DNA from 3 places in the Nissabacter archeti genome. Region 3 is predicted to be linked to each of the others. Evidence: predicted binding sites of a transcription regulator. Region 3 holds the regulator's gene; each other region holds the start of a gene.
The links. The regulator CRP, encoded in region 3, controls carbon source genes, mostly activating them, when cyclic AMP is high. The targets are predictions, from matches to a motif close to ATGTGANNNNNNTCACAT.
Positions count from the first base shown of each region.

Region 1: JK232_RS03290 (PTS mannitol transporter subunit IICBA) is a predicted target of CRP. The motif match lies at 5,044-5,061, and genes of this name have one in related genera.
Region 2: cdd (cytidine deaminase) is a predicted target of CRP. The motif match lies at 2,609-2,626, and genes of this name have one in related genera.

Region 1 is NZ_JAERKB010000002.1:99,822-107,091, reverse strand. It holds gene yiiM (6-hydroxyaminopurine reductase) at 1-427, shown strand, start outside; gene JK232_RS03305 (YibL family ribosome-associated protein) at 467-829, opposite strand; gene mtlR (mannitol operon repressor MtlR) at 950-1,531, opposite strand; gene mtlD (mannitol-1-phosphate 5-dehydrogenase) at 1,637-2,782, opposite strand; gene JK232_RS03290 (PTS mannitol transporter subunit IICBA) at 2,978-4,906, opposite strand; gene JK232_RS03285 (DsbA family protein) at 5,430-6,215, opposite strand; gene JK232_RS03280 (DUF3053 domain-containing protein) at 6,427-7,143, opposite strand.
Region 2 is NZ_JAERKB010000008.1:189,186-196,455, reverse strand. It holds gene artJ (arginine ABC transporter substrate-binding protein) at 1-125, shown strand, start outside; gene artQ (arginine ABC transporter permease ArtQ) at 135-851, shown strand; gene artM (arginine ABC transporter permease ArtM) at 851-1,519, shown strand; gene JK232_RS12570 (arginine ABC transporter substrate-binding protein) at 1,759-2,490, shown strand; gene cdd (cytidine deaminase) at 2,687-3,568, shown strand; gene JK232_RS12560 (NAD-dependent malic enzyme) at 3,801-5,498, shown strand; partial or broken gene sanA (outer membrane permeability protein SanA) at 5,677-6,411, shown strand; gene mglC (galactose/methyl galactoside ABC transporter permease MglC) at 6,654-7,270, opposite strand, start outside.
Region 3 is NZ_JAERKB010000002.1:345,043-352,312, forward strand. It holds gene JK232_RS04290 (YccS/YhfK family putative transporter) at 1-2,011, opposite strand, end outside; gene crp (cAMP-activated global transcriptional regulator CRP) at 2,075-2,707, opposite strand; gene JK232_RS04300 (OsmC family protein) at 3,039-3,446, shown strand; gene JK232_RS04305 (phosphoribulokinase) at 3,478-4,347, opposite strand; gene JK232_RS04310 (YheU family protein) at 4,464-4,700, opposite strand; gene JK232_RS04315 (hydrolase) at 4,697-5,680, opposite strand; gene JK232_RS04320 (ABC transporter ATP-binding protein) at 5,853-7,270, opposite strand, start outside.

The DNA.
Region 1 (7,270 bases), 250 kb from region 3:
TATCTCGACGCTCGGCCTCACTGAGCAGAACGTCTTTATCGGGGATATTTTCCGCTGGGGCGAGGCGCTGATCCAGATAACGCAGCCGCGCTCCCCCTGCTACAAGATCGGGATTCACCTGGGCGTGGCGCAGCTTTCACACATTATCCAGCAGAGCGGCCGCTGTGGCTGGCTCTACCGCGTGCTGTCGCCGGGTTACATCAGTGACGGGCAGCCGCTGGAGCTACTGACGCGCAACAGCGAGGTCAGCGTCGCGGAGGCCATTTCGATCGCCTTTAACCAGCCTTATGACGAAGAGCAGTACCGGCGGCTGTTAGGGGCAGCCGGGCTGGCCGCGAGCTGGAGCAAGAAGATGCAGGTCAGGCTGGAGAGCCGGAAGATTGAGAGTTTCAGCGCCCGGATGGACGGCAAACCGCAGGGCGGCTGAAACAGAGAGGCGGGCCGGTAAGCCACCGGCCCGGCAGGTTCAGAACGGTTTTTTCGCGTAGCCGGTCACGACTTTCAGGCCCATTTCGCGGCCCAGGGCCGTCATCGGGTGAACCACGATCAGCCCGCGCACGCTCTTTTTCAGGGTGCCCATATCAGCCTGCTCTTTTTTGGAGATTTCACGGCTGAACGGCAGGCGGGAGAGTTCCTGCGCCTGTTTGCTCAGTTTGCTGATCTGCACCTCTTTCAGGCGGGCGATCTCTTTAACCAGCTTCTCTTTCTCTTCTTCGTGCTTGGCGATCAACTCACCGTTACCCTGCGCGAGGATGGCCGCGTCTTTGTGGTTCAGGGCATCCAGCTTGTCGCTGAGGAGTTTGATCTCTGCTTTTTCTTTTTCTTTCATAGTCATGGCCCGTTTATGCCGCTGTCAGGCACGTTATCAAGAGGGGGATTGGCGCACAGTGTAGCAGGAAGTGGGCGCTTCATCAGCCCGGTGACAGCACCAGCGGGCCGGTATCCGCCTTCAGAATGCCTTTTTCAGGCTGATCCCGGCGATAAGCCCCGTGACCGATAGCACCATCGTGGAGTGCACCATCTGCTGATAGCGCTGGCGCTGCATCGCCTGCAACGCCTCATCCAGCGGCACCACGCCCGGCGTCAGCACCGGGGCAGGCGGCAGGGCGGGCACACAGTGCAATTCGCCAAATGGCCCGAGGATTTCATCATCGGTAAAGCGGTATTCGTTGCCGTCATGGTTCAGCTCCTCGCGCATCGCCATCAGCAGTTCAGCATCTTCATACTCATTACGGCTGATCACCCCCAGCCCGTACATCAGTTTCAGCCGCACCGACAAATCGCCCAGCGGGCCGGAGCCGCTCAGCAGTGGCCCGACGGCGTATTTCACCGCGTAATCATCTTTGCGGAAAACCTGCAATACCAGAATGTTGACGGCTTCAGTGAGCAGCTCAACGGCGGCGATAATAAACCCGCGAACGCTTTTCCCGGCGTTCAGTTTTTCCAGTACCCGGTTTTCAAAGGCCTGTGCAGCTTCAATCATGGCGACATTTTGCGTTAGGGGAGTCACAACGTCCGGAAACCCGGCCATACCTGGCCTCCATACGGGCGGAGGCAACGCCCCCGTGTTGTGAAAAACAGTGCGGGCGGCTGACGGCACCCTGCCGCCAGCCGCTCTTTTTACCACATTTCGCGGTTAGTGGGCGTTATATGCCTCAACCGCTTCGGCCACCGCCGCGCTGTCTGCCGGCAGGCCGGAGATCTGGGACAACGCGCCCTGCGGCCCGAGGTTCGCCAGCAAGTCCACCAGCTCCGCGGCCTGCGGGTCACTTTCGCTGCGGTAGTGCAGCGCTGCCGCGATACCGGTGATCAGGTTGGCGTGCGGCAGGTTGTACTCCAGTGTGCCGAGCAGCGGCTTGATCAGGCGGTCACCGGCGCTGAGTTTACGCAGCGGCTGGCGGCCGACGCGTTCCACATCATCCTGCAGATAGGGGTTTTCGAACCGGCCCAGGATCTTGTTGATGTAGGCGGCATGTTTTTCTGCATCGAAACCGTAGCGTTTAATCAGCACTGCGCCGCTCTCTTCCATCGCGCCCTTCACCACCTTGCGGATGGCCGGGTCCAGGATGGCATCACGGATGGTGGCGTGCCCGGCCTGTTTGCCGAGGTACGCGGTGATGGCGTGGCCGGTGTTGAGGGTGAACAGTTTGCGCTCCACAAAGGCCATCAGGTTGTCGGTGAGTTCCATGCCGGCGATCTGCGGCGGCTGGCCGACGAACTGGGTTTTGTCGACAATCCATTCGCTGAAGGTTTCCACCGTGACTTCCAGCGGGTCGGTGCTGCCGGCAGCGGCAGGCGGCACGATGCGGTCGACGGCGGAATCCGCGAAGCCGACGTGCTCATCCACCCAGGCTTTCTCTTCTTCCGGCAGGGCGTCATAGACGTGCTGTTTAAACTGGCTGGTGCCGCGCACCATATTTTCACAGGCGATGATGTTCAGCGGCTGCTGGTTGCCGAGCTGGTGGCGTTTCACCAGCCCTTTGGCGACGGCCGGGGCGATGCGTTCCAGAATGTTCGGGCCGACGGCGGTGGTGACCAGGTCAACCGATGCGATCAGGTCAATCGCCTCCTGGCTGCTGCTGTTGACGGCGGAGACGTTGCTCACCGGCTCCACACGCGCCTGCTCGCCCACCACGTGCACATCATAGCTGCCGCGGCTGTTGAGCGCGTCCAGCACGGTCTGGTTCACGTCTGCAAACACCAGCTCAATCCCGGCGTCTGCCAGCAATTTCCCGATAAAGCCGCGGCCAATATTCCCGGCGCCAAAATGTAATGCTTTCATCATGTCATCCTTAAAACGAGTGACGATACTGCACGTCACAAACCTGAAAAGCGGGAAGCGCGCAGTGCCCGCCCTTCCCCTGAATCTTGCGGCACGCTATCGCGATAACGTGCCGTGCCCTATAACCCGCACTGCCCTATAACCGCACTGACCTATAAATAGCAACCGGGCCATTACGGCCCGGTCTGTTCAGGGTCAGGCGACCTGTTTTCCGGTCAGCAGGTTAAGCACTTCCTGCACGTCACGGGTGGTGGAGAGCCGTGCGATCACGGTGTCATCATCCAGCGCGTTGGTCAGGCTGGTGATCACATGGATGTGCTCATTGTTGCGGGCAGCGATGCCGATCACCAGTTTCGCCACCTCATCCTCTTCGTCGCCGAAGCGCACGCCCTGCGGGTACTGGCAGAACACCACGCCGGTTTTCAGCACCCGGTCTTTCGCCTCAATGGTGCCGTGCGGCACCGCGATCGACTCACCCAGGTAAGTAGAGGTGAGCTTTTCACGCGCCAGCATGGCCTCTACATATTCCGGCTGCACGTAGCCGCCTTTCACCAGTTGCTCACCGGCGAAGCGGATCGCCTGTTCTTTGTCGCTGGCCTGCTGGCCGAGGAATACGTTGGCCGCCGTCAGGCGGAACAGGTTCTGCTCGGTGGCGTCAAAGCTGTCATCCAGCGTGGTGATCACTTTTTGCTGGTGCAGGCTGCTGTTATTGGCCGCCACCAGGCGGTTGGTCAGGTCGCTGTAGAGCTTGCTGTCCAGGAAGTTGGTCAGCGAAATATGCTGGGCCTGCGGCGCATGGCGCATCGCGCGTTCGGTGAGGTCACGGTGGGTGATCACCAGGTCGACGTCATCCGGCAGGTTGTTGATGGCGCTGTTGGTTACTGACACATTTTTCAGCCCCGCATCCTGCACTTTTTTGCGCAGCACACCGGCACCCATGGCGCTGGAGCCCATACCGGCGTCACAGGCCACAATGATTTTACGCACGGTGCTCATGTCACCGTCATTCGCCATTGCCGTGGCCGCCGCAGGCTGGCCGCCTTTGGACTGGGCTTTCATGTCATGCATCCGGCGGGTGGCTTCTTCCAGGTCGTCTTCTTCTTTCGCTTTGGTGCTTTTCAGCAGGATGGCAGACGCGATAAAGGAGACAGCAAAGGCCACAACGACGGCGCACAGGTTAGCGAAATACGCGCCTTTCGGCGTCATCGCCAGAATCGCCAGGATGGAACCCGGAGAGGCCGGGGAGACCAGGCCGCCGTTCAGCAGGGTCAGCGTGAAGACGCCGCTCATCCCGCCGAGGATCACCGCCAGCAGCAGGCGCGGGTTCATCAGCACATACGGGAAGTAGATCTCATGGATGCCGCCGAGGAAGTGGATAATCGCCGCACCGCCCGCAGACTGCTTGGCATTGCCGCGGCCAAAGAACATGTAGGCCACCAGCACGCCCATGCCTGGGCCGGGGTTGGCTTCGATCAGGAAGAAGATCGATTTCCCGGCTTCCGTAGCCTGCTGGATGCCCAGCGGCGAGAAGATCCCGTGGTTAATGGCGTTATTGAGGAACAGGATTTTCGCCGGTTCGACAAAGATGGAGGTCAGCGGCAGCAGGTTATTGACCACCATGACGTGCACACCGGCCGCCAGCACCTTGGAGAGGGTTTCCACCAGCGGGCCGATGGCGAGGAACGCCAGGATCGCCAGCAGCATCCCGATGATGCCGGCCGAGAAGTTGTTGACCAGCATCTCGAAGCCGCTTTTGATTTTGCCGTCTACCCAGCGGTCGAAGCGTTTGATCGCCCAGCCGCCGAGCGGGCCGGCAATCATCGCGCCGAGGAACATCGGCATGTCTGCGCCGACGATCACGCCCATTGTGGTAATCGCGCCCACCACGCCGCCGCGCTCACCGCCCACCAGTTTACCGCCGGTGTAGCCTATCAGCAGCGGCAACAGGTAGGTGATCATCGGGCCGACCAGCTTGCCTAAGGTTTCGTTCGGCAACCAGCCGGTTGGGATAAACAGTGCGGTGATAATCCCCCAGGCGATAAATGCGCCGATGTTGGGCATCACCATGTTGCTCAGAAAGCGGCCAAAATTCTGGACTTTGACCTTAACGTCTGGTGAAAACATAAAACACACCCCTATTGATACGCGCTGCCAATAAGAGCGCGTGAAGTCGTTGAGACGGGACGGCGAACCCGTCGCTTTTGCCGTATGCAGGGCGGACTCTACCACGCTCTTTTTTGCACGCGTAGCGCCCCGCCTTTTTGTGATCTACCTCACACTATAGCCCCGGTTAACCCGGTACATAGCGTGACGCTCATCACAAAATTGCCTTAAAGAACCGCAAGATAGCCCGGTAAACCGGTTACTGACAGAATAAACCGTGATATGTATCACATTTGTTAAATGCCGATTTTTCTCGAAATTGTGATTTTTCTCACAAATTATTTATCACTGAGACGCCAACGAACTGCTTAAGATTTGTCCTACACCCAACTGTAGCCAATCCAGCCAACAATGTGATGAATTCTGAAAGAATGTGATGGCAGGCAGATGAATGCGTTATCGCAGCGGCAGCGGGCGAAAAGAGGGGAAAACCGGGGGGAACGAGGACGCGGGCCTGCCCTGTGCACAGGGCAGGCCGCCGGGGTTATTTACCCTGCGCTTTGTTAATGGCGGTTTGCAGCGCTTCCGCTGACACTGCGCCCGGCAACACGGTGCTGTTTTGCGCCGTTGCGCCCTGGGTCGGCATCACCACAAACGCCGGGGTGCCGCTGAAGCCCAGCACCCGCGCCAGATCGTCGGTTTTCGCCAGCGCGGCGTGGGTCTTGTTACGGGTGGCTTCATCCGGCTGGGTAGCACCCGCCGCTTTGACGGCAGCCGTGATGTCAGCCTGCGTCAGTTTGCCCTCATCATGGCCGGTATGGTAAATCGCATTGTGGTAAGCGAAGTAGGCGTCTGCGCCCTTCTCTTTGTAGACCGCCATGCCGGTTTCCGCCGCAGTGATGGACGGCTCCCAGCGCTGGCCAAAGATCGGCCACTCTTTAAACACAAACCGCACCTGCGGGTTGGCTTTCACTGTCTGTTCCACCAGCGGGGCCATGTGGCTGCAATAAACGCACTGGTAATCGAAGAACTCCACCAGCGCCACTTTGGCATTTTTCGGGCCGATGGCCGGGGTGTCAGCGTCATTCAGCAACGCCTCGCTGTTTTGCAGCACCGCATTCAGTGACGCCTGTTGCTGCTGCTCCTGCTGTTGCGCTTCCAGTTTCTGGCTGGCCTGCACCAGCACTTCCGGGTGCTGCACCAGATAGTCAGCGGCAATTTTGCCGATCGCTTCCTGCTGGGCAGGCGTAAAGGCGGGGGCATCCGCCGCGTGGGACAAAGCCGGTGCCAGCATCAGCACACTGGCCAGCGTCATTACAGGGTATTTCATAGCATTTCCTTCTGGTTATCACGTTTCCCGGCGGCGTGGTGTTTTCCGGCAGGCACTTTTCCGGCGACATCACGTTGTCTGGTGAAGTTCGCAGCCTACGGTATCCGCTGCTTTGCCGGTCGTCAAAAACGACCACATTTTCTCACGCACGCTTCACTGAGAGGCAGGATGTAAAAAAGCCACCCGCAGGTGGCTTGGGTACGGCAGGCGATCAGAACTGGCCGAGCATCGCTTTTTGCGCCGCCAGCAGCGCCGATTGTTTCGTTGTCAGCTCTGACATCATGGTGTTGTACTGCGTCACCTGCTGCTGGGTCTGAAGCTGTACCTGGTTATTGCTGAAAGTGACCTGGTTCCCCTGCTGGATCAGGTAATCCCCCACCTGCACCACGGATTGCGCGAACCCTGCCAGCGCCGGGATCACCGGCATAATGCCGTTGGCCGGGCGGGTCACGATGTTGTCATACGCCTGGTTGTAGATGCCTTTCAGATCGTCCGGGTGTTTCATCGCCGCGTGCGCAGTGTCGGCCTGCGCTTTGGCCGTCTGGATCTGCTGGCCGAGCATGTTCAGCGCGCCCAGCTCCTGCGCCAGGGTATCATGCTGCTGCATATAATCCTGCGGCACGCGGATCTGCCCGAGGGTGTTCACCACCGGCCCCAGGCTGTTGTTGATGCCCTGTTTCATCTGGCGGGAGAAGGTCACCAGCACCTGATAATCATTGGCATAGTTGCCGAGTTTTTGTTTCTGGTCTTCGCTCAGCGTCGGCAGGTTCTGCCCGCTGCGCATCACGGTGTTTTGCAGGTAGTCGATGAACGCCTTGCGCTCGTCGCCCTCTTTGTCGCCACAGGCGGTGAGCTGCAATACCACCATAAGTGCCAGTAACGGCGCCATCCAGCGCGCAACGGTTCTGCTGTTAATCCCTGCTGCCATGTGCCCAACTCCCCTTCGATGTCCATGATTTCCGCCCACTGTGCGGGCATGTTTTGTGCCCTAAGAATAGATCATCTGCCGTTGAGAAGGTACTCATCCTGTGCAGGGTTGCGAGCGCGATCCAGCG
Region 2 (7,270 bases), on a different contig from region 3:
CCGGCCTCGGCATCGCCGTACGCCAGCAAAATACCGAGCTGCTGACCAAACTGGACGCCGCACTGGCGAAAGTGAAACAGGACGGCACCTACCAGACCCTCTACCAGAAATGGTTCACGCAGTAATCTGCCGCGATGACTGAATTCCAACCGTTACTCAGTGCCGCCGGGATGACCGTCGGCCTGGCACTTTGCGCACTGCTGCTCGGGCTGGCGCTGGCGATGCTGTTTGCCGTCTGGGAATCGGCACGCTGGCGTGCGGTCAGCTGGCTCGGCACCGGGCTGGTGACGCTGCTGCGCGGGCTGCCGGAAATCCTGGTGGTGCTGTTCATCTACTTCGGCTCCTCGCAGCTGCTGCTGATGCTGTCAGACGGCTTCACGCTCAACCTCTTCCTGTTCCAGGTGCCGGTGCAATTGCCGATTGAGAACTTTGAGGTCAGCCCGTTCCTGTGCGGGGTGGTGGCGCTGGCGCTGTTGTATGCCGCCTACGCCTCGCAGACGCTGCGCGGCGCGCTGAAAGCGGTGCCGCACGGCCAGCGGGAGTCGGGCCAGGCGCTCGGCATGAGCAAGTCTGCGATCTTCTTCCGGCTGGTGATGCCGCAGATGTGGCGGCATGCGCTGCCCGGCCTCGGCAACCAGTGGCTGGTGCTGCTCAAAGACACCGCGCTGGTGTCACTGATCAGCGTCAATGACCTGATGTTGCAGACCAAAAGCATCGCCACCCGCACGCAGGAGCCGTTTAACTGGTACCTGATTGCCGCGGCGATCTATTTGGTTGTGACCCTGTTCAGCCAGTTTATCCTGCGGCGCATTGAACAACGCACCACCCGTTTTGAGCAGAGGCCGCACTGATGCTTGAGTATTTACCTGAGATCCTCAAGGGGTTGCACACCAGCCTGACGCTCACGGTGGCGTCGCTGATTGCCGCGCTGGTGCTCTCCCTGCTGTTTACCCTGGTGCTGTCTTTGAAAACGGCGGTGTTAAGCCCACTGGTGCGGGTCTACATCACGCTGTTTACCGGCACGCCGCTGCTGGTGCAGATTTTCCTGATCTACTACGGGCCGGGGCAGTTCCCGTCCATCCAGCACTATCCGTGGCTCTGGAGCCTGCTCTCCCAGCCGTGGCTCTGCGCGGTGCTGGCGCTGTCGCTGAACAGTGCCGCCTACACCACCCAGCTGTTTTACGGCGCGGTGCGGGCCATCCCGGCCGGGCAGTGGCAATCCTGCGAGGCGCTGGGCATGTCGAAGATGCAATCGCTGCGCATTCTGCTGCCGTTTGCCTTCAAGCGCGCCCTCTCCTCATACTCCAACGAAGTGGTGCTGGTGTTTAAAAGCACGTCGCTGGCCTACACCATTACGCTAATGGAAGTGATGGGCCACAGCCAGCTGCTGTATGGCCGCACCTATGATGTGATGGTGTTTGGCGCAGCGGGCATCGTTTATCTCTGCGTCAACGGCCTGCTGACGCTGCTGATGCGGCTGGTGGAACGCCGGGCGCTGCGGTTCGAACAGCGCAATTAACCCCCCAGGGGCGACCGGTTCGCCCCTTTTTTTCGGCCCGCAAACCCTGTTTTCCCGCCTACAGACTCTCCCCTTGTGCAAAATTCACGCACTTATTTAATTTTTTAAGCGAATTTATTGCATAATAATTCATTTGATGTCAGCGTAAGGGGTATCCCGGCAGGGGTGGCCCGGCACGTTCCGCCCGCTTGCGCCCTGCTCCGTGGGAACCCAACAGATAACAATAAAGGAGTGCCACCATGAAAAAATTGCTGCTTGCCGCCCTGCTCTCCGGTGTGGCCTTTACTGCCGGCGCGGCTGATACTATCCGTTTTGCGTCGTCTGCAACCTATCCGCCGTTTGAATCCATGGATGCCAATAACCAGATTGTCGGGTTTGATATCGATCTGGCCAACGCACTGTGCAAACAGTTGCAGGCCAACTGCACCTTCACCAACCAGGCATTTGACAGCCTGATCCCGGCGCTGAAATTCAAGCGTTTCGATGCCGTGATCTCCGGCATGGACATCACCCCGGAGCGCCAGAAGCAGGTGGCCTTCACGGCACCTTATTACGCCAACTCGGCAGTGGTGATTGCGCCGAAAGGCAAATACAAGACGCTGGCGGATCTGAAAGGCAAGCGCATCGGCATGGAAAACGGCACCACGCACCAGAAATACCTGCAGGAGAAGCACCCGGAAATCACGACCGTGGCCTATGACAGCTACCAGAATGCGATCCTTGACCTGAAAAATGGCCGTCTGGATGGGGTATTCGGTGATACGGCGGTGGTGAACGAATGGCTGAAAAATAACCCGAACCTGGCCGCCGTGGGTGAGCACGTCACCGACCCGCAATACTTCGGCATTGGCCTCGGCATTGCGGTGCGGCCGGATAACACCGCGTTACTGGAGAAGCTGAACGGCGCGCTGACCGCCATCAAAGCGGACGGCACCTACAAAGCCATCAACGACAAGTGGTTCCCGCAGTAACCGCCTCTCCCCCACCCTGGTGGGGGATTTTTTTCCCCTTTCCCTGCGCTGGCCGTTGCCCCTGAAGATGCGCGATATCTCTCATTTTCAGCCTTTGATTACACTGATTTCATCAATAGTGTGACAGGCATCACATTGCAATCCTTTGCGGCTCCCTATATTGGTCAGCCGAACTTTGTCATGAGATGGACTGACTATGCATGCACGATTTCATACCGCCTTTTCCGCGCTCTCCATAGAGCTTGCCACGGCCCTGGAGCCGCTGCTGCGCCATGATGATTTTCCGGCGTTCCTGACGGCGGCCGAGGTAGACAAACTGGCGCAAGAGAGCGGCATGGACGAAGACGCGCTGGCCTTTGCATTGCTGCCGCTGGCCGCGGCCTGCGCCCTGACGCCGGTGTCACATTTTCTGGTCGGGGCGATTGCCCGCGGCATCAGTGGTAACTGGTATTTCGGTGCCAATATGGAGTTTGCCGGTACGCCGTTGCAACAAACCGTGCACGCAGAGCAGTCGGCCGTGACTCACGCCTGGCTGCGCGGTGAGCGCGAGCTGACCGCCATCACGGTGAACTACACCCCCTGCGGCCACTGCCGCCAGTTTATGAACGAGCTGAACAGCGGCACCGATTTAATCATCCATCTGCCGGGCCGCGCGGCTGCCCGCCTGGGCCACTATTTGCCGGATGCCTTTGGCCCGCGCGATCTGGCGATCTTCACCCTGCTGATGGATCAGGTCGATCACGGTTACAGCGCCGAAGGCGATGCGCTGGTGAAGTATGCGCTGACGGCCATCAACCAGAGCCACGCGCCGTACAGCCAGTCGCACAGCGGCATCGCGCTGGAAGGCGCTGACGGGCGCATCTTCCCCGGCCGCTACGCAGAGAACGCCGCCTTTAACCCCAGCCTGCCGCCGTTGCAGGCCGCTCTGAACCTGATGAACCTGGCCGGGGGTGACTGCAATGCCATCACCCGTGCGGTGCTGATTGAACGCCGCGATGCGCTGCTGACCCAGGCGGACGCTACCCGCGCCACCCTGGCCGCGCTCGGCTGCACCGATCTCACTGTGGTACACGTCTGACCTTCTGCCCGGCCGTGCCCTGGCCGGGCTTCTTCGCCTTTTGCTTTCCCCTGCCCCCGGCGTTCCTTCCCGGTCTGCTGTGCGTTTTCTGTTAAAAAGGACAACCTGCTGTAAGTTAATGCACGGTTCGCGGATTTTTTGTCAAAGCCTGATAACAATTGCTGTACATATCAGCATTATCTTTTAGGATCAGCGCAGAAATTCCTTACCTCAGACCGTGAAGAGTAGATCAATGGAACTTGAATACGAGAGCAAACGCCCCCTTTACATCCCTTATGCCGGCCCGATTCTGCTTGAATTCCCGCTGCTGAATAAAGGCAGCGCCTTTACCGAGGACGAGCGCACCCATTTCAACCTGCACGGTCTGTTGCCGGAAGCGGTAGAAACCATTGAAGAGCAGGCCGAGCGTGCCTGGCGCCAGTTCCAGGATTTCAAAACCGATATTGATAAGCACATCTACCTGCGCAATATCCAGGACACCAACGAAACCCTGTTCTACCGCCTGCTGGATGCCCACCTGAGCGAGATGATGCCGATCATCTACACCCCGACGGTCGGCCAGGCCTGTGAGCACTTCTCTGACATCTACCGCCGCGCGCGCGGTATTTTCCTCTCCTACCCGAACCGTGACCACATCGACGACATGCTGCAAAACGCTACCAAGCAGAATGTGAAAGTGATCGTGGTGACCGATGGCGAGCGTATCCTGGGGCTGGGCGATCAGGGCATCGGCGGCATGGGCATCCCGATCGGCAAGCTGTCACTCTACACCGCCTGCGGCGGCATCAGCCCGGCCTACACCCTGCCGGTAGTGCTGGATGTCGGCACCAACAACCCGCAGCGCCTGAATGACCCGCTCTACATGGGCTGGCGCCACCCGCGCATCACCGGCGAGGAGTACAGCGAGTTTGTGGACATGTTCATCCAGGCGGTGAAACGCCGCTGGCCGAACGTGCTATTGCAGTTTGAGGACTTTGCCCAGGCCAACGCCACGCCGCTGCTGAACCGCTACCGCGACGAGATCTGCTGCTTCAACGATGACATCCAGGGCACCGCCGCCGTGACCCTCGGCAGCCTGATCGCCGCCAGCCGTGCCGCCGGTTGCCGCCTGCGCGACCAGACCGTGGCCTTCCTGGGTGCCGGTTCGGCCGGGTGCGGCATCGCCGAGCAGATCATCGCCCAGATGAAATCGGAAGGGCTGAGCGAAGATGAGGCGCGCGCCAAAGTCTTTATGATCGACCGTTTCGGCCTGCTGACCGACAAACTGCCGAACCTGCTGGAATTCCAGGCCAAACTGATCCAGAAAAGTGAAAACCTGCTGGAATGGGACGTCAACAGCGATGCCATTTCGCTGATGGACGTGGTGCGCAACGCCAAGCCGACCATCCTGATTGGGGTCTCCGGCCAGCCGGGGCTGTTCACGGAAGAGATCATCCGTGAAATGCACCGCCACTGCCCGCGCCCGATTGTGATGCCGCTCTCCAACCCGACCTCCCGCGTGGAAGCGCGCCCGGAAGATATCCTGAAATGGACGGACGGTGCGGCGCTGGTGGCGACCGGCAGCCCGTTTGCCCCGGTGCATTACAAAGATCAGGTCTACCCGATCGCCCAGTGCAACAACTCCTACATCTTCCCCGGCATCGGGCTGGGCGTGCTCGCCTCCGGCGCCACCCGCGTCACCGACAGTATGCTGATGGCCGCCAGCCGGGCGCTGGCTGACTGCTCGCCGCTGGCGACCGAAGGAGAAGGCTCGCTGCTGCCGGACGTCAACGACATTCAGGGCGTGTCCAAAGTGATCGCGATGGAAGTGGGCAAAGCGGCGCAACTGCACGGCGTGGCGATGGTCACCTCCGAAGATGCGCTGTCGAAGGCGATTGAGCACAACTTCTGGCAACCGCAGTACCGCAGCTACAAACGCACCTCGTTCTGAGGCGCGGCATTCCACACCGGCAAGGGGGCTCCCCTTGCCTTTTTTATGCCCGTTACCTGCCCAAGCTGATGAAAAACCCAGCGAAACATGCGCGGAAACGGGACATGCCTTGCGTCAGGCAAACAGGTAAAGTAGCCTTGGAACCCCTACCTTTCCTCATCCTTTAAAGGCAAAAACCATGTGGAAACGCCTGATAGCCAGCTTTTTACTCATCGTGACGGCGATGGGCGTGGCGGCTATTGCGCTGGATCGCTGGGTGAGCTGGAAAACCGCCAACTACATCTATGAAGATGTGCAGGTGCTGCCGCACCGGCAGGTCGGCGTGGTGTTGGGTACCGCCAAGTACTACCGCACCGGCGTGATTAACCAGTACTACCTCTACCGTATCCAGGGCGCGATCAACGCCTACAACAGCGGCAAAGTGAAATACCTGCTGCTGAGCGGCGACAATGCCCAACAGAGTTACAACGAGCCGATGACCATGCGCCGTGACCTGATGGCCGCCGGCATCCCGGCCGGCGACATCGTGCTCGACTACGCCGGCTTCCGCACGCTGGACTCGATTGTCCGCACCCGCAAAGTGTTCGACACCAACGACTTTATTGTGATTACCCAGCGTTTCCACTGCGAGCGTGCGCTGTTTATCGCGCTGCATATGGGGATCCAGGCGCAGTGCTATGCGGTGCCGTCGCCGAAAAACATGCTGACGGTGCGGGTGCGGGAAATTTTCGCCCGCCTCGGCGCGCTCAGCGATCTCTACCTGCTCAAGCGCGAGCCGCGTTTCCTTGGCCCGTTGATCCCGATCCCGGCGGTGCATGCCATCCCGGACGACGCGCAGGGCTACCCGGCCGTGACGCCGGAGCAACTGCTGGCGCTGCAACAGCGGCTGGCGCAGGAGCGCCAACAGGAGCAGGAGAAACAGCAGCGCGAGGCGCAGGCGAAACAGCAGCGTGAGGCGGCGCAGAAGCAGGCGGAGGAACACGCCGCCCAGGAGAAAGCAGCGCAAGAGAAAGCCGCCCAGGAGGCCGCCGCGCAGCCACACCCCGGCCACCTGTTGCCGCCGCCGGACACCCCACCCGCCCCGCTTCCCTGATCCACAGACGCAAAAAAGGGCGACCGGAGTCGCCCTTTTTGTTGAGTGCTGTCTGCTGCCGGTTACTTCTTCTTCGCGTATTTCAGCGAGTCGAGCGCCACGGCGAAGATAATGATGCCGCCCTTGATGATGTACTGCCAGTACGGGTTCACGCCGATGTAGGTCAGCCCGTAGTTGATCACGGTGAAGATGATCACCCCGGTCACCACGCCCGCCACGGTACCGACGCCACCCGCGAACGACACGCCGCCCACCACGCAGGCCGCAATCGCATCCAGCTCATACATAAAGCCGAGGTTGTTGGTGGCGCTGCCGATACGGCCCGCTTCCAGCAACCCGCCGAAGGCGTAGAACACACCGGAGAGCGCATAGATCATGATCAGGTTCAGCGGCACGTTCACACCGGAGACTTTGGCCGCTTCCGGGTTACCGCCGATGGCAAAGATGTTTTTGCCGAAGCGGGTTTTGTTCCACAGCACCCAGACAAACACGATGGCGATCAGTGCGTAGAAGGTGATGTAGGAGAGCTTGAAGTCACCGAGGCGGATAAAGCCCTGGGCAAAGGCCGAGAACCCGGCGTCAAACCCGGCAATCGGTGAGGCACCCACGAAATCGTAATAGAGTGAGTTGATGCCGTACACGATGATCATGGTGCCGAGGGTGGTGATAAACGGCGTCA
Region 3 (7,270 bases):
TCATCACGCTGAGGTGGGAGATGATACGTTGCAGATGGCGCTCCATCTCGGTGACCGGCATGTCAGGCTCGCTCTCCGGTGCGCGGAACAGCGGGCGCTGGTTCTGGCTGCCCTCAGCCGGGCCGTCATACATCAGCCGCTGCTGACAGCTCTGAATGGCGATTTCGCTGGTTTCCAGATACGCCTGCGCGCGTTCTGCCGACAGCATGTCATGCTCACGCGCCAGGATCGTCATCGCGTTGAGGTGTTCCACAATCGACTGGCTGTGCATCACCCACAGGCGCATGTCCGCCAGGTAGCGGGAGTTAAAGCCCGGCTCCTGCATCGCCTGATTCAGCGAGGTGTACAGCGTGTTATGTGCCTGGTTGGCCATTACGCGCGTATAGGCCAGCTTCGCCGGGTCAGGGTTTTCCTGCAACAGCAGGCGGATGGCCTCCTGATCGGCTTCCAGCGCCTGGTAGGCATTTTCCCGCAGCAATCCGCTCTGCCATTGCGGCCAGAGCCATATGGTGCTGCCCAGCGCCAGCCCGCAGCCGAGCAGGGTATCCACCAGGCGGGGGATCAGGAAATTAATGCCGTTCTGCGTCACCAGTTGCAGGGTGTACACGGCGGTGACGGTCAGCCCGACCATCGCCAGCCCATAGTTTTTGCGCAGTACCAGATAGGAGGGCAGCATAATCAGCACCATCAGGCCCAGCATAATGCCCTGGTGCAATTGCAGGTGCAGCACCCCGGCGGCAATCACCAGCCCGGCCAGCGTGCCGACTGCCCGGTGCTGGATGCGCACGCGGGTGGCGTTATAACCGTTCTGAATGACCAGCAGGGCGGTCAGCAAAATCCAATAAGGTTTGGGCAGGTCAAAGAACAGGCCGAGGGTACTGCCGGTCGCCAGCATCACTCCCACGCGCGCCGCATTGCGCAGTGACATCGATTTCCACGACAGATAGCGGCGCAGCGCCGGCCAGAACGGCAGGCGGTTCTGGGCCGCCATCAGATCACGGCGGTAAAGCGGGCGCTGGGTCTGCAACAGGCGGGCGATACGGCTGAAGTGGTAATAGCAGAAGCGGCCGACCGGGTTGTCCTGGTAACGGTTGGCGAGCTTCTCCAGCGCCTGCAGCTCTTTGTCCATCGCGAACGGCCCGGGGCGGCGATGGTAGAGGATGTCGTCCGCCACCATCCGCAGCCGCTGGGCGATCACTTCCGCATTGCGGCGGATTATCGCTTCTGCCTGGCTCTGCGCCACCAGCTTCTGCACCTCTTCCGGCTGATGGAGGCTGACGGTAATGTGCTCTTGCAGATCCAGCGCCACCTGGAAGGTGCGGAACAGCTGTTTATTGTGCGGGTTATTTTCACTGGAAAGCATGTGCAGCTGCTGGTAGCTCTGGACGATAAGCTCCATCACTTTCTGCTGGCGTTTCAGCAGCGGCGGCAGCGCGGTTTCCGGGTCAGTATGCTGGGTCAGCAGGCTGTATTTCGCCTCCAGATATTCCCCCAGTTCACGGTAGAGCAGGCTTAAGTTTTCGCGCATCGGCTGCTCTTTCCACAGGCGGAACCAGCCCCAGGTAAACAGCCCGTACCAGACTGTCCCGAGCACAAACAGGCCCGGTGCCTGCCACAGCGGTGCCGTCCCGGCCATGCTCAGGGTGAAAATGGCCGCCACCAGGGTACCGTTCAGCAGGCGGCCGTGCAGCGGGCTTATCTCCCCGGTCACGCCGAGCAGCAGCGCCAGCGTCAGCATGATCAGCGGCAGCGGCCAGTGGGCATAGAGCAGCAGCAATTGCAGCACGAGGCTGCACACCGCGAACAGGGTGCCGCCGATGGCCAGCCGTTTGAAGTAACGTTTGTGCGGGGTATCGAGGCCGGCGATGTTGCAGCAGGCAGGGACCAGGGAGAACAGCAGGCCGGTTTGCAGCTGGCCGAACAGCAGGGCAATCGCCGCCGGCAGACAAAGTACCAGCGTTTGTCTGAGCGCGTAATTGACCTCAGGATGGTAGATAAGCCTACGCCACATGGGTGCTCACAAAGACAACGGCGCAGCGCGGGCGGGCCGCGTATGCGCCGTTTTTACGAGAGGTTAACGGGTGCCGTAAACGACAATCGTCTTACCGTGGGCGGAGATCAGGTTCTGATCTTCCAGCATTTTTAGGATACGGCCAACCGTTTCGCGGGAGCATCCCACAATCTGGCCAATTTCCTGACGGGTGATTTTGATCTGCATACCATCCGGGTGCGTCATGGCATCCGGCTGCTTGGCCAGGTTCAGCAAGGTTTGCGCGATCCGGCCGGTCACGTCCAGGAACGCTAAATTGCCGACTTTCTCTGACGTGACCTGCAGGCGGCGCGCCATCTGCGAGGAGAGGCGCATCAGAATATCCGGGTTAACCTGGATCAGCTGACGGAATTTTTTGTAGGAAATCTCCGCCACTTCACAGGCTGTTTTGGCGCGTACCCACGCGCTGCGCTCCTGGCCCTCTTCGAACAGGCCAAGTTCACCGATGAAATCCCCCTGGTTGAGGTAAGAGAGGATCATCTCTTTGCCCTCTTCATCTTTAATCAGCACGGCGACCGAGCCTTTTACGATGTAGTAGAGCGTTTCGGCTTTTTCACCCTGGTGAATCAGCGTACTTTTGGAAGGGTATTTATGAATATGACAATGAGACAGGAACCATTCGAGAGTAGGGTCTGTTTGCGGTTTGCCGAGAACCATTTGCTTTTATCCTCTGTTGTAATCGCTGCCCAAAATCACAGGGCTCAGAGTTCCCTGTACGGCGTTCTTAAAAAGAGATGCATTATTGTAGAGTATTAACTGTCTGATAATGTTGCAAGGTAACGGCCAAAAAGGAACCATCGGGCAGCCCCGCCGCTCCGTTAAAAACCTGACCTTGCTCCATACAGAACATTTTGTTTCGGGTTTGTTTTATCACAGCCAGAACCGGGTGTCTTCTGTTGTCTCGCTTCAGCATGATGAAGATCGGCCTGATTGCCTGTTTTAGTACGGCAAGGTAGGCTGTTTTAAGAAAATAACCGGAGAATGACGTATGCAGGCACGGGTTAAGTGGGTTGAAGGGCTGACGTTTATGGGCGAATCCGCCTCAGGCCACCAGGTTCTGATGGACGGCAATGCCGGTGATAAAGCGCCAAGCCCGATGGAAATGGTGCTGATGTCGGTGGGCGGCTGCAGCGCCATTGATGTGGTTTCTATTCTGCAAAAAGGGCGCAATGATGTGCGGGATTGCGAAGTGCGCCTGACGTCGGCGCGCCGTGACGAGGCACCGCGCACCTTTACGGAGATCAATCTGCATTTTGTGGTGACCGGCAAAGGGCTGACGGAGAAAGCCGTGGAGCGTGCGGTGAATCTGTCAGCGGAGAAATACTGCTCCGTCTCGCTGATGCTGGGTAAGGCCGCCGCGGTCACCCACAGTTTTGAAATTATCGCTGTCGGGTAATCTGACCGGGCGGCTCTTGCGCCGCCCGGCCTCAGATGATTTTCTTCCCTTCCAGCAACCGCTGTACCAGCGGCCCCATGATTAACTCCATCGCCAGCCCCATTTTTCCGCCCGGCACCACCAGCGTGTTGATGTGCGAAATAAATGATCCCTGAAGCATCGCCAGCAGGTAAGGGAAGTCGATAGAATCCAGCCCGCGGAAGTGGATCACCACAAAACTCTCGTCCAGGGAGGGGATCGCTTTGGCGGCAAAGGGGTTGGACGTGTCAACAGTGGGCACACGCTGGAAGTTGATGTGGGTGCGGGAGAACTGCGGCGTGATGTAATTGATGTAATCCTCCATCGATCGCACTACCGAATCCATGACCGCTTCACGCGAATGGCCGCGCTCGCTGGTATCGCGGATCAGTTTCTGGATCCACTCCAGGTTCACGATCGGTACCACGCCCACCAGCAGGTCAACATGCTGGGCGACGTCATGCAACTCCGTGACCACGCCGCCGTGCAGCCCCTCATAAAACAGCACGTCCGTCTCTTCCGGCAGCGGGTGCCACGGGGTAAACGTACCCGGCACCTGGTTGTAAGGCACCGCTTCGTCATAGGTGTGCAGGTATTTGCGTGAGCGGCCGGTGCCGTCTTTCCCGTATTGGATAAACGATTGTTCCAGCAGGCCGAAATCATTGGCTTCCGGGCCGAAGTAACTGATGTGCCGCCCCAGGTCGCGTGCCTTGCGGATTGCCATGTCCATTTCCGGCCGGGTGTAGCGGTGGAAGCTGTCGCCCTCCAGTTCGGCGGCATGGAGGTTCAGCTCCTGGAAAATTTTACGAAATGCCAGGCTGGTGGTGGTGGTACCGGCTCCGCTGGAGCCGGTGACGGCAATGACCGGGTGTTTGGCTGACATAGTGTTCAAAACTCCGTTAAGGGGTAGTGCCTGCAGAGGGTGCAATCAGCATAATTAATTATAGTGTTATCATAATTATGCGTATGCAGCCAGTGCCGGCAGGCCACCGTATGACGTCAGCCCTGTTCGTGTGCATCGCCCCGGAACTGGCCGCGCGGCATAATATTGACCGACTCATGCAACTCAGACCAGACCAGCACCACCTCGCCGCTTTTCAGCTGACGGCGCACATCCTCAACTTTCTGCGCCAGCGTGCGCTCATGTTCGCCATAATCGGTGCCTTCACGCAGCACAAAGGCTTCAATCAGGTTATCCAGCGTGTCACTGTCGAGATCTTTCCAGGGAATAATCATGTTTCAGGCTCCTGTAAATAGGGGGCCAGCCAGGCGGGGATCCGCTGTTCCAGCCACATTTGCGGCCGCTTAAAACTGCCGCTGACAAAACCCACATGGCCGCCGTGCTCGGTCAGCTGGTACTCCACATTCGCCGGCAGGTGGGCGGCATCCGGGATCACGGCGTCGGTCATAAAAGGATCGTCCCTGGCGTGAATAATCAGCAGGGGCGTGGTAATGCGCGGCAGCAGCGGCATGGCGCTGCACCGGCGGTAGTAATCCAGCGCGTTGTGGAAGCCGTGCGCGCGGGCGGTAATGGCGTCATCAAAATCACGCAGGCGCTTCAGCGCTTTTAGCTGCTCAAGGCTGACGGGCAGCGTGTCGGGGTAAGCCTGCAATTTCCGCGCGGCATTGCGTTTAAGCTGGTCGAGCAGGTAACGCTGGTAGACGCGTGAAAAGCCCTGCTCCAGCTTGAGTGAGCAGGGTTCCAGCATCAGCGGTGCCGAGACCACCACCGCCGCGCAGAGCCGCGCGCGCTCCGACTCTTCACCCAGGTAACAGGCCAGCATATTGCCGCCCAGGGAGACGCCGACCGCTGCCGTCGGCACCCGGCCGTGTGTCTCCTCCAGCCAGCGCAGGAAGAAGCGGGCATCTTCGGTTTCGCCGGAGTGGTAGATACGCTTCAAACGGTTGGCTTCACCGCTGCACCCGCGAAAGTGCATTACCACGCCCAGCCAGCCGCGCTGTTGCCAGGCGTGCAGCAGCCCATGCGCATAGGGACTGTAGAAGCTGCCTTCCAGCCCGTGGAACAGCACGACGCGCGGCTTGTGCGCGGCCTGCTCCGGTGGCTCGCTCCAGGCAAGATCGACGAAATCACCGTCCGGCAATTCCAGCCGTTGCCAGTGGGGCGTAAGCAGGGCGCGCCGCCGGTAAAGCCGGGGCAGCAGCGTTTGCAGGTGCGGGTTACGGGCACCGCGCATCGCCTGAAAGGTTTCATGCATAACGTGACGTTTTTCTTTTATCAGCAGGGGCGGTAAGGATTGGTGTCAGGTAAATACTATAGCCTGATCATGTTTATCATATCGCACAACCGCAGGGCCAGGCGCGCCCGGTATGCACGGCGCAGAAAAAAGCCCGGCATGGCCGGGCTTCTCTGTACGGCATCCGCGCCGGTTACTCTGTGTCGAACTGCTCGAGCTGCTCCTGAATCTCCAGCCAGGCCATCTCCGCCTCTTCCAGCGCGGACTTCGCCTGCGCCTGCGTTTGCAGGCAGGCGGTGAGTTCGGCCTTGCGGCTCGGGTCGTAGAGGGCGGTGTCGCCTAACAGTGCCTCGGCGCCGGCCAGCTCTGCGCCCAGCTTCTCCATCTGCTTCTCCAGTTGCAGCAATTTTTTGCGCAGCGGTTGCGTCTGGCTGCGCAGCTCCGCCTCGCGGCGTTTCTGGTCTTTGCGTGCCTGTGCGCTGTTGCTGCCGGCCTCTTTGGCCGGGGCATCCTGCTGGCTCTCCTGCCGTTGCAGCTCCACCAGCCATTGCTGGTAATCTTCCAGATCACCGTCGAACTGCTCAACTTTACCGCCATGCACCAGGTAGAGATCGTCGGTGGTGGAGCGCAACAGGTGCCGGTCATGCGAAACCACCACCAGCGCGCCTTCGAAGTCGATCAGCGCTTCCGTCAGCGCCTGGCGCATATCAAGGTCGAGGTGGTTGGTCGGTTCGTCGAGCAGCAGCAGGTTGGGGCGCTGCCAGACAATCAGCGCCAGCACCAGCCGCGCTTTTTCGCCGCCGGAGAAGCGTTCGGTTTTATCCGTGACCTGATCGCCCTGGAAGCCGAAACCGCCGAGGTAGTCGCGCAGTTGCTGCTCGAGTTCACGCGGGGCCAGCCGGCTCAGGTGCTGCAGCGGTGATTCATCGGCACGCAGGAATTCCAGTTGGTGCTGGGCGAAATAACCCAGCTTCACCCCTTTTGCCAGGCCGATTTCGCCCTGTTGCGGTTGCAGGGTACCGGCCAGCAGCTTGATCAATGTCGATTTACCGGCACCATTGCGCCCCAGCAGGCCGATGCGCGAGCCGGGCACCAGATTCAGCTTGATCGACTCCAGGATAGTGCGCTCGCCATAACCGGCACTGACTTTTTCCATGCGCAGTAACGGGTCGGGCAGGCTCTCCGGCGCGCGGAAACTGAAGTGGAACGGGTTATCCACATGTGCCGGGGCGATAAGCTCCATGCGCTCCAGCATTTTGATGCGGCTCTGCGCCTGTTTGGCTTTGGTGGCCTGGGCGCGGAAACGGTCAATGTAGCTTTGCAGATGCGCGACTTTCTCCTGCTGGCTCTGGTAGAGCGACTGCTGCTGCGCCAGTTTGGTGGCGCGCTGGCGTTCGAACGAGGAGTAGTTGCCGGTATATTCGTTCAGCGTCTGCTGCTCAATGTGCAGGATTTTGTCTACGATCGGATCGAGGAAATCCCGGTCGTGTGAGATCAGGAGCAGGGTGCCGGGGTAGCTTTTCAGCCACTTCTCCAGCCAGATCACGGCGTCGAGGTCCAGGTGGTTGGTGGGCTCATCCAGCAGCAGCAGGTCAGAGCGGCACACCAGCG